3 regions of the Plantibacter sp. CFBP 13570 genome follow, and region 2 is predicted to be linked to each of the others. Evidence: predicted binding sites of a transcription regulator. Region 2 holds the regulator's gene; each other region holds the start of a gene.
What was found. Region 2 encodes HrcA, which represses chaperone genes, less so after heat shock. Its sites were predicted from a motif close to TTNGCACTCGNNNNNNNCGAGTGCNAA; they were not measured.

Region 1 (4,125 bases), on a different contig from region 2:
TGGCGCGAGTGGCGCCGCCCGTGCGCCAGAACACGCCCCACCCGGCGTCGTCGAGCAGGAGGCTGACCATGTGGGCCACTCCGGCCGCGACCGCCTCCTGCTCCCAGGCGGGCACCTTCGACTTCTTCACGCTGACGACGACCGCGAGCAACAGGGGCGCGCGGAGCGGCTTCGTCGAGGGCTTCGAGTCGCCCTCCGCCTTCGCGAGCGCCCGGCCGAGCTTCACCCGGTCGTCGCCGCGGAGGGTGATGACCCGCCACGGACGCAGGGCACTGTGGTCGGCCACTCGACCGGCCGCCCCGAGGACCTCGAGGAGTTCCGCGTCACTCGGAGCGACGTCGGTGACCTTGGACCACGAACGGCGCCCGGCGACGGCGGCGAGGACTGGACGCTCGACCGGTTCGGTCACTCCGTCGGCTCGGCGGTGTCGGCCGCGGCGAAGTTGAGCGCGATCGAGTTCATGCAGTAGCGGTCGCCGGTGGGCGTCCCGAAGCCGTCGTCGAACACGTGGCCGAGGTGCGAGCCGCAGTTGGCGCACCGGACCTCGGTACGCACCATGCCGAGGGTGCGGTCCTCGATGAGCTGCACCGCCTCGGGGTTCACGGACTCGTAGAAGCTCGGCCATCCACAGCCGGAATCGAACTTGGTACCGCTCTTGAAGAGTTCGGCGTTGCAGGCGGCACAGGTGTAGAGGCCCGCGCGCGACTCGTCGAGGAGCTCACCGGTCCAGGCCCGCTCGGTCGCCGCTCCGCGGAGGACCTGATACTGCTCCGGCGTGAGTTCCTCGCGCCACTGCTCATCGGTCTTCGACACGTCGTACGTCATGCTGCTCCATTCGTCTCGGTCATCCTACGTGCGGGGCTGCCTCGTGCATGCGGCTCCCGACGTATTCCATAACACTGCACCGAGCCTGATCCTTCCCGGTGAACGTCGGCCCTCGCCGGGGTGGATGCGGCCCGGCGGGCATCGGCTGAATAGACTTGGACGACGGCGGACCGGAGCATGACTCCACGGTCGCCGCATCGGCACCGATCGGCAGGAGATGAGCATGCAGCCAGCGTCGCGCACGCCTGCCGATGACGACGCGTCGACGCCGACGGGAGGCCTCGACCAGCGCGAGCTCGAGATCCTCGAGTTCGAGTCCCACTGGATGCAGCACGTCGGGGCCAAGGAGGCCGCCATCCGCGACCGCTTCGCCCTGTCCCCGGCCCGGTACTATCAACTGCTCGGCGCGCTCATCGACTCGCCGTCCGCCCTCGCCCACGACCCCATGCTGATCAAGCGGCTGCAGCGCACCCGCGACGCCCGACTCTCGGCGCGAGGAGCCTCGGCTCCCCGCACCGACGGCTGAGCAGCTCTCGGAGACCACACCATGGCTGAATCCTTCCCGCCCGACCGCTTCGACGAGGTCCCCGACCTCAAGCGCGTCGGCGCGCACCGTGCCCCTGCTCCCAAGGGACGCGGCTGGATCGCCTTCCTCGTCGCCGTGGTCGCCACGCTCGTACTCGTGGGGGTCGGCACCTTCGCCCTGTTCGGGTTGAACGACCGGATCGACTTCTTCGGCGGCTCGCAGAGCCCGAGCGCCACGCCCACGCCGACCCCCACCCCGACCGAGGCTGCCCCCGTCGTCGACCCCGCGGCCAGCATCCTCGTCCTGAACGGCACACCCACCGCCGGCCTCGCCGCATCGGCGGCGGCAGCGATCGCGGCTGCCGGCTTCACGCAGCAGATCGGGACGAGCGACGCCAGCACGGAGGACGTCACGACGAGCGGCGTCTACTACCAGGATCCGTCGCAGGAGGGCGTCGCCCGCGCCATCGCGAACGCGCTCGGCGGCATCCCGATCCAGATCACGGACACGTACGCGATCCCCGTCGAGGAGGGCGAGGCGCCGGTCCTCCGCATCGTCGTCGTGGTCGGCGCGGACTACCAGCCTGCCGGCTGAGCGCGGCTGGAGCGGGTCGATCGCTCGGGTCGCCGGCACGCCGTGTTTCCGGAGTGTTTCCTCCATGTTGAGTTGTCGTATCACTCCGCCCCGTTTGTCGATTTCGGGGTGAATCCGCGCGGTGCTCCGGATTAGTATCTGGAACTGGCCGCTCATCCCGTCCCGTCTCGACTCGCCCCCGGGTCCACTTCGGCGCAGGGTGGTCACCGGGGTCCCGATCCCGGATGGCAGGTCCGGGTTCGGCAACAGTCGATGCCTGCGAGCACGCAGCAATGGGAGTATGAAATGGCGAACGGAACCGTCAAGTGGTTCAACGCTGAGAAGGGCTTCGGCTTCATCACGGTCGACGACGGTGGACAGGATGTCTTCGTCCACTACTCGGCGATCGACATGAGCGGCTACAAGTCCTTGGAAGAGGGCCAGGCGGTCGTCTTCGAGGTCGGCACTGGAGCAAAGGGGCCTCAGGCCGAGGGTGTGCGCCTGGCGTAGCCGCTGATCAGGTACGCGATTCCTGCGACGCCGTCCACTTCGGTGGGCGGCGTCGTTCGTCGTTCCGGGGCTGTTCCCGGGAGTTCGCTCAGGGCGCCGGTGCTCACTTGCACTCCCACCCCCTGAGTGCCAGAATCGACTTAGCACTCGTACTCATTGAGTGCTAACAACGTTCATGACGTCCGGGAGGGACGAAAAACACACATGGCTAAGATCATTGCTTTCGACGAGGAGGCCCGTCGCGGCCTCGAGCGTGGACTGAACATTCTTGCTGACACGGTCAAGGTCACCCTTGGGCCGCGCGGTCGCAACGTTGTCCTCGAGAAGAAGTGGGGCGCCCCCACGATCACCAACGACGGCGTGTCCATCGCCAAGGAGATCGAACTCGACGACCCGTACGAGAAGATCGGCGCGGAGCTCGTCAAGGAGGTCGCCAAGAAGACCGACGACGTCGCCGGCGACGGCACCACCACGGCGACCGTGCTGGCACAGGCGCTCGTCCGCGAGGGCCTCCGCAACGTCGCCGCAGGCGCCGACCCCATCAGCCTCAAGCGCGGCATCGAGAAGGCCGTCGAGGCCGTCACGGTCGAGCTCATCGCCAACGCCAAGGAGGTGGAGACCAAGGAGGAGATCGCTGCGACCGCTTCCATCTCCGCCGGCGACACCACCATCGGCGAGATCATCGCCGAGGCGATCGACAAGGTCGGCAAGGAGGGTGTCGTCACCGTCGAGGAGTCGAACACCTTCGGCACCGAGCTCGAGCTCACCGAGGGCATGCGCTTCGACAAGGGCTACCTGTCGCAGTACTTCGTGACCGACCCCGACCGCCAGGAAGCGGTGTTCGAGGACCCCTACATCCTCATCGCCAACCAGAAGATCTCCGCGATCAAGGACCTCCTGCCGATCGTCGACCAGGTCATCCAGTCGGGCAAGCAGCTCCTCATCATCGCTGAGGACGTCGACGGCGAAGCTCTCGCGACGCTCGTCGTCAACAAGATCCGTGGCATCTTCAAGTCCGTCGCCGTCAAGGCTCCGGGCTTCGGCGACCGCCGCAAGGCTCAGCTGCAGGACATCGCCATCCTCACCGGTGGCCAGGTCATCTCCGAGGAGGTCGGCCTCAAGCTCGAGACCGTCACCCTCGACCTGCTCGGCCGTGCCCGCAAGGTCGTCATCACCAAGGATGAGACCACCATCGTCGAGGGTGCCGGCGACGCCGACGCCATCGCTGGTCGTGTCTCGCAGATCCGCAAGGAGATCGACAACACCGACAGCGACTACGACCGCGAGAAGCTCCAGGAGCGTCTCGCCAAGCTCGCGGGCGGTGTGGCGGTCATCAAGGCCGGTGCAGCGACCGAGGTCGAGCTCAAGGAGCGCAAGCACCGCATCGAGGACGCCGTTCGCAACGCGAAGGCTGCCGTCGAAGAGGGCATCGTCGCCGGTGGTGGCGTCGCCCTGATCCAGGCTGGCAAGACCGCGTTCGAGAAGCTCGAGCTCGTCGGTGACGAGGCGACCGGTGCGAACATCGTCAAGGTCGCCATCGACGCTCCGCTCAAGCAGATTGCGCTCAACGCAGGCCTCGAGCCTGGCGTCGTCGCCGACAAGGTCCGCAACCTGCCCGTCGGACACGGCCTCAACGCCGCGACCGGTGAGTACGTCGACATGCTCGCTGCCGGCATCAACGACCCGGTGAA
Region 2 (4,125 bases):
GAACCGACCCGCCCTTCGCTGGGTCGACGGGCGGCTGAGCGTTCGGATCGGACATCTTCGCACCTTTCACGGAGAGTGATATTCAATTGGTCCAGCTGAGCGTATCGCACCAGGTGTTGCTCATCAGGGACCCACGCCTGCGGCCAACGGTATTCCCGCGGCACGGGGCCGCGCAAGGGACGGCCGCGCGGAGGCCACGATATGATTGGCAGTCAGGGTCTTCGAGTGCTGATGGTCGGCGCTCCGGGGTGGATGACGGGAGGAGATCGAGATGGTGTCGGATCGCGGTCTCGAAGTGCTCCGCGTCATCGTGCAGGACTACGTCGCCTCGCGCGAGCCCGTCGGTTCCAAGACGATCGTCGACCGCCACTCCTTCGGGGTCTCCGCAGCCACCATCCGCAACGACATGGCGCAGCTCGAGGACGAAGAGCTCATCGCAGCTCCCCACACCTCTTCCGGCCGGGTGCCCACCGACAAGGGTTACCGGATGTTCGTCGACCACCTGGCCGATCGCCGTCCGCTGAACAACGCCCAACGGACGGCGATCGAGACCTTCCTCGGCGCGTCCGGCGACCTCGACGAGGTCCTGCACCGCACGGTGCGGCTGCTCTCGCAGCTGACGAACCAGGTCGCGCTCGTCCAGTACCCGATGTTCTCCCGGGCACGCGTCCGGCATCTCGAGTTGGTGAGCGTCACCCCGAACCGTGTGCTCGCGGTCATCATCCTCGACAACGGCCGCGTCGAGCAGCGGCTCATCGAGACGGAGAGCCCGGTCGACGACGACCTCATCTCGCGGCTCCGCTCGCTGTGCAACGAGGCGGTCGCGGGCCGTCCACTCCTCGACGCCCACGACGCGATCGGCGACGTCCCAGCCGACATCGCCGACCTCGATCGCGCGGCGGCCGTCCGCATCGTCGACGCGGTGCGCGAGCAGCTGTCGGCGCAGCGCCAGGACCGCCTCGTCATGGCCGGTGCCGCCAACCTCGCCCGCACCGAGGACGACTTCCCCGGCAGCATCTATCCGGTCCTGGACGCCATCGAGCAGCAGGTCGTGCTGCTTCGGCTCTTCGGTGAGATGGAGTCCGAACGCGACAGCGTGGTCGCCAGCATCGGGCGGGAGAACGCGTCGTTCGGCCTCGAGACCACGAGTGTCCTCGCCGGGAACTACCGTTCCTCTGGTGGCGAAATCGCCCGGCTCGGCGTCCTCGGCCCCACGAGAATGGACTACGCGAGCAACATGGCTGCGGTCCGCGCCGTCGCCAGGTACCTCTCGCGCATCCTCGACGCCGAGTGACGCATCCTCGTCGCGTCCCCCAACACCTTCCGCACCTCGAACGAAAGGCCCTCAGTGGCTGACTACCCCGACCACTACGCAGCACTCGGTGTCGCCAAGGAGGCGACGCCCGAAGAGATCAAGAAGGCGTACCGCCGCCTCGCACGCGAACTGCACCCCGACGTGAACCCGGGTTCCGACGCCTCGGAACGGTTCAAGGAGGTCACGCACGCCTACGACGTGCTGAGCGACCCCAAGCAGCGCCAGCAGTACGACCTCGGTCCGCAGGCTGGTGGGTTCGGTGGCGGCGACGCCGGGTTCGGCGGCTTCGGCGACATCTTCGACACCTTCTTCGGCGGTGGCGGCCAGCAGCGCGGACCCAAGTCCCGCCGCGCACGCGGCGAGGACGCCCTGTTGCGCGTCGAGCTCGACCTCGACGAGGTCATCTTCGGCACCCACCGCGACCTCGAGGTCGACACCGCCGTGCTCTGCAGCACCTGCAACGGCTCCTGCTGCCAGCCCGGTACTTCACCGGTGACCTGCGACATCTGTCACGGCACCGGCTCCATCCAGCGGGCCGTCCGCTCGCTGCTCGGCAACGTCATGACGTCGGCACCCTGCGGCACCTGCCGCGGCTACGGCACGATCATCGCGACGCCGTGCGTCACCTGCCAGGGTCAGGGTCGGCTCCGTGCCCGCCGCACCGTGTCGGTCGACATCCCGGCCGGCGTCGACACCGGTCTGCGTCTGCAGATGCCGGGGAGTGGCGAGGTCGGCCCGGCCGGCGGCCCGAACGGCGACCTCTACCTCGAGATGAAGGTCAAGCACCACGACGTCTTCAGCCGCGACGGCGACGACCTGCTGTGCACGCTCGAAGTCCCGATGACCGACGCCATCCTCGGCCGCCAGGTCACCGTCCACGCGCTCGACGGCGACGTCGAGGTCGAGCTGCGGCCGGGCGTGCAGAGCTCTGAGGTCATCACGGTCAAGGACCGCGGCGTCACCCGCCTCCGCGGGAACAGCCGGGGCGACCTCAAGATCGGCGTCCAGGTCGTCACCCCGACGAAGCTCGACCACCGTGAGCGCGAGCTGATCAAGAGCTTCGCCTCGGGACGACGCCAGGGTGCTCCGGCGCTCGCGCAGTTCCAGCAGGGCCTGTTCGCGAAGATCCGCGACCGTTTCCACGGCGTCGGTTGAGATGAGTTCGCTGTACCTCCGCGAGGATCTCGAATCGACCGGTGTCGGAGACTCGGTGACCCTCCGCGGGCCCGAGGCGAAGCACGCCGTCGCCGTGAGTCGGCTGCGGGTCGGCGAGACGACTTCGATCGGCAACGGCCGGGGCCTGATCGCGACCGGACCGGTCGTGCGAAGCGAGCCGGGCGAGTTGGAGATCCGCGTCGAATCGGTCGTGGTGCACCCGGAGAACCGTCCCGGGCTCGTCCTCGTGCAGGCGCTGGCCAAGGGCGATCGCGACGAACTCGCCATCCAGGCGGCGACCGAGCTGGGTGTCGACCGCATCGTCCCCTGGGGCGCAGAGCGCAGCATCTCCAGGTGGCAGGGCGACAAAGCGGTCAAGGGCCGTGCGCGCTGGCAGCTCATCGTGCGCGAGGCGTCGAAGCAGTCGATCCGCGCCCGGGTGCCCGAGGTGGCCGAGGTCGTCGACACCCGTGGTCTCGCCACGATCGTCGCAGGCCGGACCGTCCTCCTGCTCGAACCCAGCGCGGCACTCGCGCTCTCGGAGCTCGACCCGTCGGCACTGCTCGCCGAGGAACTCGTCCTCGTCGTCGGTCCGGAGGGCGGCATTTCGCCGGCGGAGCGCGAGCGGCTCGAAGCGGCCGGCGCGATCGAGGTCCGGATCGGCTCGGGCGTCCTGCGCACCTCGACGGCAGGACCGGCGGCGATCGCCGCGCTCAACGTGCTGCTCGGTCGGTGGTGACGATCCACCAGCCCGCGCATGAGGTCGCCACGAACCTTAGACTGGTGGACATGAGTGAAGCACCGTCGGTATTCAGCCGCATCGTGTCGGGGGAGATCCCGACGACCCTCCTCGCCGAGACCGATCGGGTGATCGCGTTCGCCGACATCGCACCGCAGGCGCCCGTGCACCTCCTCGTCGTCCCGAAGACCGCCGAGTACCGCGACGTCGTGGAGTTGGCCGCTGGCGACCCCTCCTTGCTCGCGGAAATGGTCGAGGTGGCGTCGTCGCTCGCGAAGGAGCACACCGGGGGCGAGTTCCGACTCGTCTTCAACACCGGTGAGTCCGCCGGGCAGACGGTCTTCCACGTGCACGCGCATGTCCTCGGCGGCTCCCTGCAGGAGGGCACCCTTGGCGGAGCCTGAGTCCTCGAACCCGGACCGCCCCGCTGCGGCGCGGACGGAGGAGGTCGAGCACGTCCTCCTGGTGGACGGGCTCGCCATGGTCCGTCTCCTCGGTCCACAGGACCGACTCCTGACGACCGTCGAGCGCGAACACCCCGGTGTCTCGGTGCACGTGCGCGGCAATGAGATCACCATCACCGGCCCGGCGCCGCAGGCCGACGCCGCCAGACGACTCGTAGAGGAACTCATCACCATGGTCCGAGAAGGACACGACCCGGGGCCGGCGGAGGTCAGCACCTCCGCCCGTATGCTCGGGCAGGACGGCTCGGCCTCCCCGTCGGAGGTGCTCGGGCAGGTCATCCTCACCTCGCGCGGCAAGACGATCAAAGCGAAGACCGTCGGGCAGCGAGCGTACGTCGACGCGATCGACGAGAACACGATCGTGTTCGGTATCGGCCCCGCCGGTACCGGCAAGACGTACCTCGCGATGGCGAAGGCGGTGCAGGCCCTGCAGCGCAAGGAGGTCAACCGGA
Region 3 (4,125 bases), on a different contig from region 2:
CGGCGTGAGCGCGCCGCAGGCGCGTGGGCGCGGGTCTCTGGAGACCCGCGCCCACGCGCTGGACCCGCGCTCACGTCAGCGCACCGCGCTGGCACCGCCACACACGGCGCAACACTCAGGGCAGCGGTCAGAGATACGGCCGGACACGACGAAGGCCCCGGATCACTCCGGGGCCTCGTCAGTCGCGAGGGCGACTAGTTGGTGCGGGTGTACTTGTTGTCGTCACCGTACTGGTAGATACCGATGGTCGCCTCGGTCGGGTCACCGTTCTCGTCGAACGTGATCGGACCGGAGTTGCCGTCGTAGTCGATCTTCTTGCCGTCGGCGATGGCCTTCGCACCCTCTTCGAAGGTGGTCACCTTCTCGCCCTTGTCCTTACCACCGGACACGGACTGGAGCTGGGCCGCCATGTCGGCACCCTCGGTCGAACCGGCCTGCAGCGCCGCGAGGGCGAGCAGGATGACGGCGTCGTAGGATTCAGCCGCGTAGCTGTAGTCCTTGAGCGGCTCGCCACCCTCGTCCTTCACGAACGCCTGGAGGCGGTCGGTGAAGTCACCGAGCTTCGCGGTGTCGAGACCGGGCAGCGTGCCCTTGGCGCCCGTCAGGGTGCCCGGAGCGAAGTCCGCGCTGTAGTCGGCGAGGTTGCCGTCGACGAAGTAGAGCTTGTCCGACGGGAAGCCGGCGAGACCGGGGACGATCGTCTTGGTCTCCTCGAACGCGATGATCGCGATCGCGTCGGGGTTCTCCGCCTTGACCGCGCTGATCTGCGCGTCGAACGAGGTGTCACCGGTGTTGTACGACTGCTCGGCGACCACTTCACCGCCGGCACTCTCGAACGCCTCCTTGGTGAACTTCGCGAGGCCGGTGCCGTACGAGTCGTTCAGGTAGATGATGCCGAGGGTGGCGTTGCCGTCCTCCGCGATCAGGTTCCCGAGGACCTCGCCCTGCAGCACGTCGGACGGCGCCGTCCGCCAGTAGAGACCGTTGTCGTCCCACGTCGTGAAGTCCGCGGAGGTGTTCGCCGGGGAGAACTGGATGACGCCTGCGCCGGTGACTTCGTCGATGAAGAGCTTCGACACACCCGAGGAGGCTGCACCGATGATGGCCGTGACGCCCTCGGAGAGCAGACGGGGGACCTCGGTCGCGTACGCCTTGTTGTCGGAGTCACCCGAGTCGCCGAGCGTCAGGTCGATCTTGATGCCGAGGTCGGCGTCGTTGACCTCCTTGACCGCGAGACCGACACCGGCCTCCTCGGGCGGGCCGAGGAACGCGAGGTTACCGGTCTGCGGCAACGCCGTGCCGAGCTTCAGGGTCAGGTCGCCAGCAGGCTTGCTGCTGCTGCCGCTGTCGCCGCTACCACTTGAGGCGCAACCGCTCAGGACCAGCGCGCTGGCTCCGATCAGTGCGATACCACCGAGAACGATGGAACGTGGGCGGGAGCGAGCGGCCGTGGCCTTCGAAAAGACGCTCATGGTACTCCTTGCTTGTCAGAAGAGTGGCAGCTCCAGGGGCTGCCGTTGAGTCAAGTTATCCGCTGCACGTGCGCTGGACAATGTCGTTGACGTTACAAGCGTGTAACACGACCAAATCGTTACCTCAGGAGGGCCTGTTTCGCGCTTTTCCTGCAGTGGTCGCGCGATCAGCGCTGGAATCCGCTGTTCAGACCCGCGTGGAGCGGCGCCGTTCGGCCCCGGCGGCCCGACGACCCCGCGTTGAGGCGACGAGCATGTCGACGGTGAGGATCGCGAGCGCCAGCCACACGAGACCGAAGCCCAACCAGCGCTCCGGCGGCATCGCCTCGTGCAGGACGGCGACACCGACGACGAACTGGATGATCGGTGCGAAGTACTGGATGAACCCCATCCAGGTGAGCGGGAGGCGGCGGGCCGCCGCCGCGAACAGCAGGAGCGGGACGGCGGTGATGACGCCGGCGCCGACGAGCAGCAGGGCGTGCCCGACTCCCGCGGTGCCGATGGTCAGCCCACCGGTCACGCCGACAGCGATGAGCTGGGCGATCGCGACCGGCATCAGCCACACGGTCTCGAGCGTCAACCCGGACACGGCGTCGACCGAGCCGCCCACCAATTTCTTGATGTAGCCGTAGAGGCCGAATGAGAAGGCCAGGATGAGGGCGATCCAGGGGACGCTGCCGTGCCCGATCGCGAGGACGAGGACCGCGATCACGCTCACGACCACCGCGGCCCACTGGGCCGGACGCAGCCGCTCACGGAGGAAGAAGACGCCGAGGAAGACGGTCACGATCGGGTTGATGAAGTACCCGAGCGACGCCTCGACCACTTGGCCGTTGAGCGCACCGTACACGTAGGTCTGCCAGTTGACGTAGATGAGCGCTCCGGCGAGACCCATCGTCAGGACGATGCGGCGCTGGCGGAGGATGCCGAACAGTCGACGCCAGGAACGGGTCGCCAGGATGAGGACGGCGCAGAAGACGAGGGAGAAGAGGATCCGCCACGCCACGACCTCGAAGGCGCCGGCCGGTGCGAGGGCGATGAAGTAGAGCGGGAGCGCTCCCCAGAGGCAGTAGGCGGCGACCGCCGAGAGCAGTCCGGACCGGCTCCCCTGCTGGGGTACGGCCACACTCGCACGTCGGTCGTCTCCCCCGTCGACGGTGACGGGGTGGATGTCGACGTCGGCTGGATCGCTGGGGTTCTGCACTGGTCCAGGCTAGACCCGCGACTCCCCGCGACACCCTCCGGAAACGGACACAGCCCGAACGGCGAATGCCATTCGGGCTGTTGAGCGGCCTGGGCCGCCGGATCCGTGCGCTGGTGACTAGCGGACGACGACTGCGAGGACGTCGCGCGCGGACAGGACGAGGTAGTCCTCACCGGCGTACTTGACCTCGGTGCCACCGTACTTGGAGTAGATCACCTTGTCGCCGACGGCGACGTCGAGCGGGACGCGGTTGCCGTTGTCGTCGATGCGACCGGGTCCGACCGCCACGACCTCGCCCTCCTGGGGCTTCTCCTTGGCGGTGTCGGGGATGACCAGACCGGAAGCGGTGGTCTGCTCTGCCTCGACCTGCTTGATGACGATGCGATCCTCGAGCGGCTTGATGGAGACCGACACGGTTGACCTCTTTCTTGAAACGAAGACGTGGTTAGCACTCACACTGCGAGAGTGCTGATTCCAGTGTAGGCATCTTCTGGCACTCATGCAATGCGAGTGCCAATCAGCGGCTGCTACCGTTGCCGGATGCATCCAGCTCTGCCCGAGGCCCGCTGACCATGGACCGTTCGGAACTCGTCGAACTCCTCACTGCCGACGGCCTCAGGCTCCTCGACTCCCTGCCGCCCTACCCGACGAAGGACGAGGCCGTCCGCCTGGTCGGGCGCCTGCGCAAGGAGGGCCACTCCCCCGAGCTGGTCGCGGCGGTCCTCACGCAGTCGCGGCTCAGGCAGAAGGCCGTCGGCAAGTTCGGTCCGTTCGCCGGCCGCATGCTGTTCACCGAGGCCGGGCTCGAACAGGCCACGCGCCTTCCCGTCGCCGCGCTGCACGCCGGGCGGTTCGCCCGGGCCGGCCTCACGCGCATCGCCGACCTCGGCAGCGGCATCGGCGCCGACTCGATGGCCATGGCCTCGCTCGACCTGGAGGTCACGGCGGTCGACATCGACGAGGTCACCGCGGCCATCGCCAGCTACAACCTCGCTCCGTTCCCCACGGCGACCGTGCGGAACGCCGCCGCCGAGGACGTCTCCCTCGACGACTTCGACGCGGTCTGGTTCGATCCCGCGCGGCGCACCGCAGGACACGCCGACACCGCGCGGCTGTCGAGTGCCGCCGACTACACCCCGTCCCTCGACCTGGTCTTCGGTGCGGCGACCCGCCTTCCCACAGGCGTCAAGCTCGGGCCCGGATTCGACCGCTCCCTCATCCCCGACGACGCCGAGGCGCAGTGGGTGTCGGTCGACGGACAGCTCGTCGAGATGGCGCTCTGGTTCGGCCCGCTGGCCCGTCCGGATGTCCGACGGTCCGCGCTCCTCCTCGCGGACGGCGTCCACCACGAGTTGCACGCCGAGGCCGACGCCGACGACGCCCCAGTGCGGGAGCTCGGCGACTACGTGCACGAACCCGACGGATCCGTGATCCGGGCCCGACTCATCG

Region 1: a site for HrcA is predicted at 2,575-2,601, ahead of groL (chaperonin GroEL). Genes of this name have one in related genera too.
Region 3: a site for HrcA is predicted at 3,167-3,193, ahead of groES (co-chaperone GroES). Genes of this name have one in related genera too.

Annotation. Positions count from the first base shown of each region.
Region 1 is NZ_JACYTW010000002.1:31,437-35,561, reverse strand. It holds gene IFT89_RS01190 (nitroreductase family protein) at 1-409, opposite strand, end outside; gene msrB (peptide-methionine (R)-S-oxide reductase MsrB) at 406-825, opposite strand; gene IFT89_RS01180 (DUF3263 domain-containing protein) at 1,043-1,351, shown strand; gene IFT89_RS01175 (LytR C-terminal domain-containing protein) at 1,373-1,945, shown strand; gene IFT89_RS01170 (cold-shock protein) at 2,231-2,434, shown strand; gene groL (chaperonin GroEL) at 2,639-4,125, shown strand, end outside.
Region 2 is NZ_JACYTW010000004.1:135,806-139,930, reverse strand. It holds gene hrcA (heat-inducible transcriptional repressor HrcA) at 272-1,294, shown strand; gene dnaJ (molecular chaperone DnaJ) at 1,349-2,470, shown strand; gene IFT89_RS02955 (16S rRNA (uracil(1498)-N(3))-methyltransferase) at 2,472-3,209, shown strand; gene IFT89_RS02950 (HIT domain-containing protein) at 3,260-3,613, shown strand; gene IFT89_RS02945 (PhoH family protein) at 3,690-4,125, shown strand, end outside.
Region 3 is NZ_JACYTW010000053.1:35-4,159, forward strand. It holds gene IFT89_RS15505 (ABC transporter substrate-binding protein) at 195-1,472, opposite strand; gene rarD (EamA family transporter RarD) at 1,660-2,598, opposite strand; gene groES (co-chaperone GroES) at 2,794-3,090, opposite strand; gene IFT89_RS15520 (class I SAM-dependent methyltransferase) at 3,249-4,125, shown strand, end outside.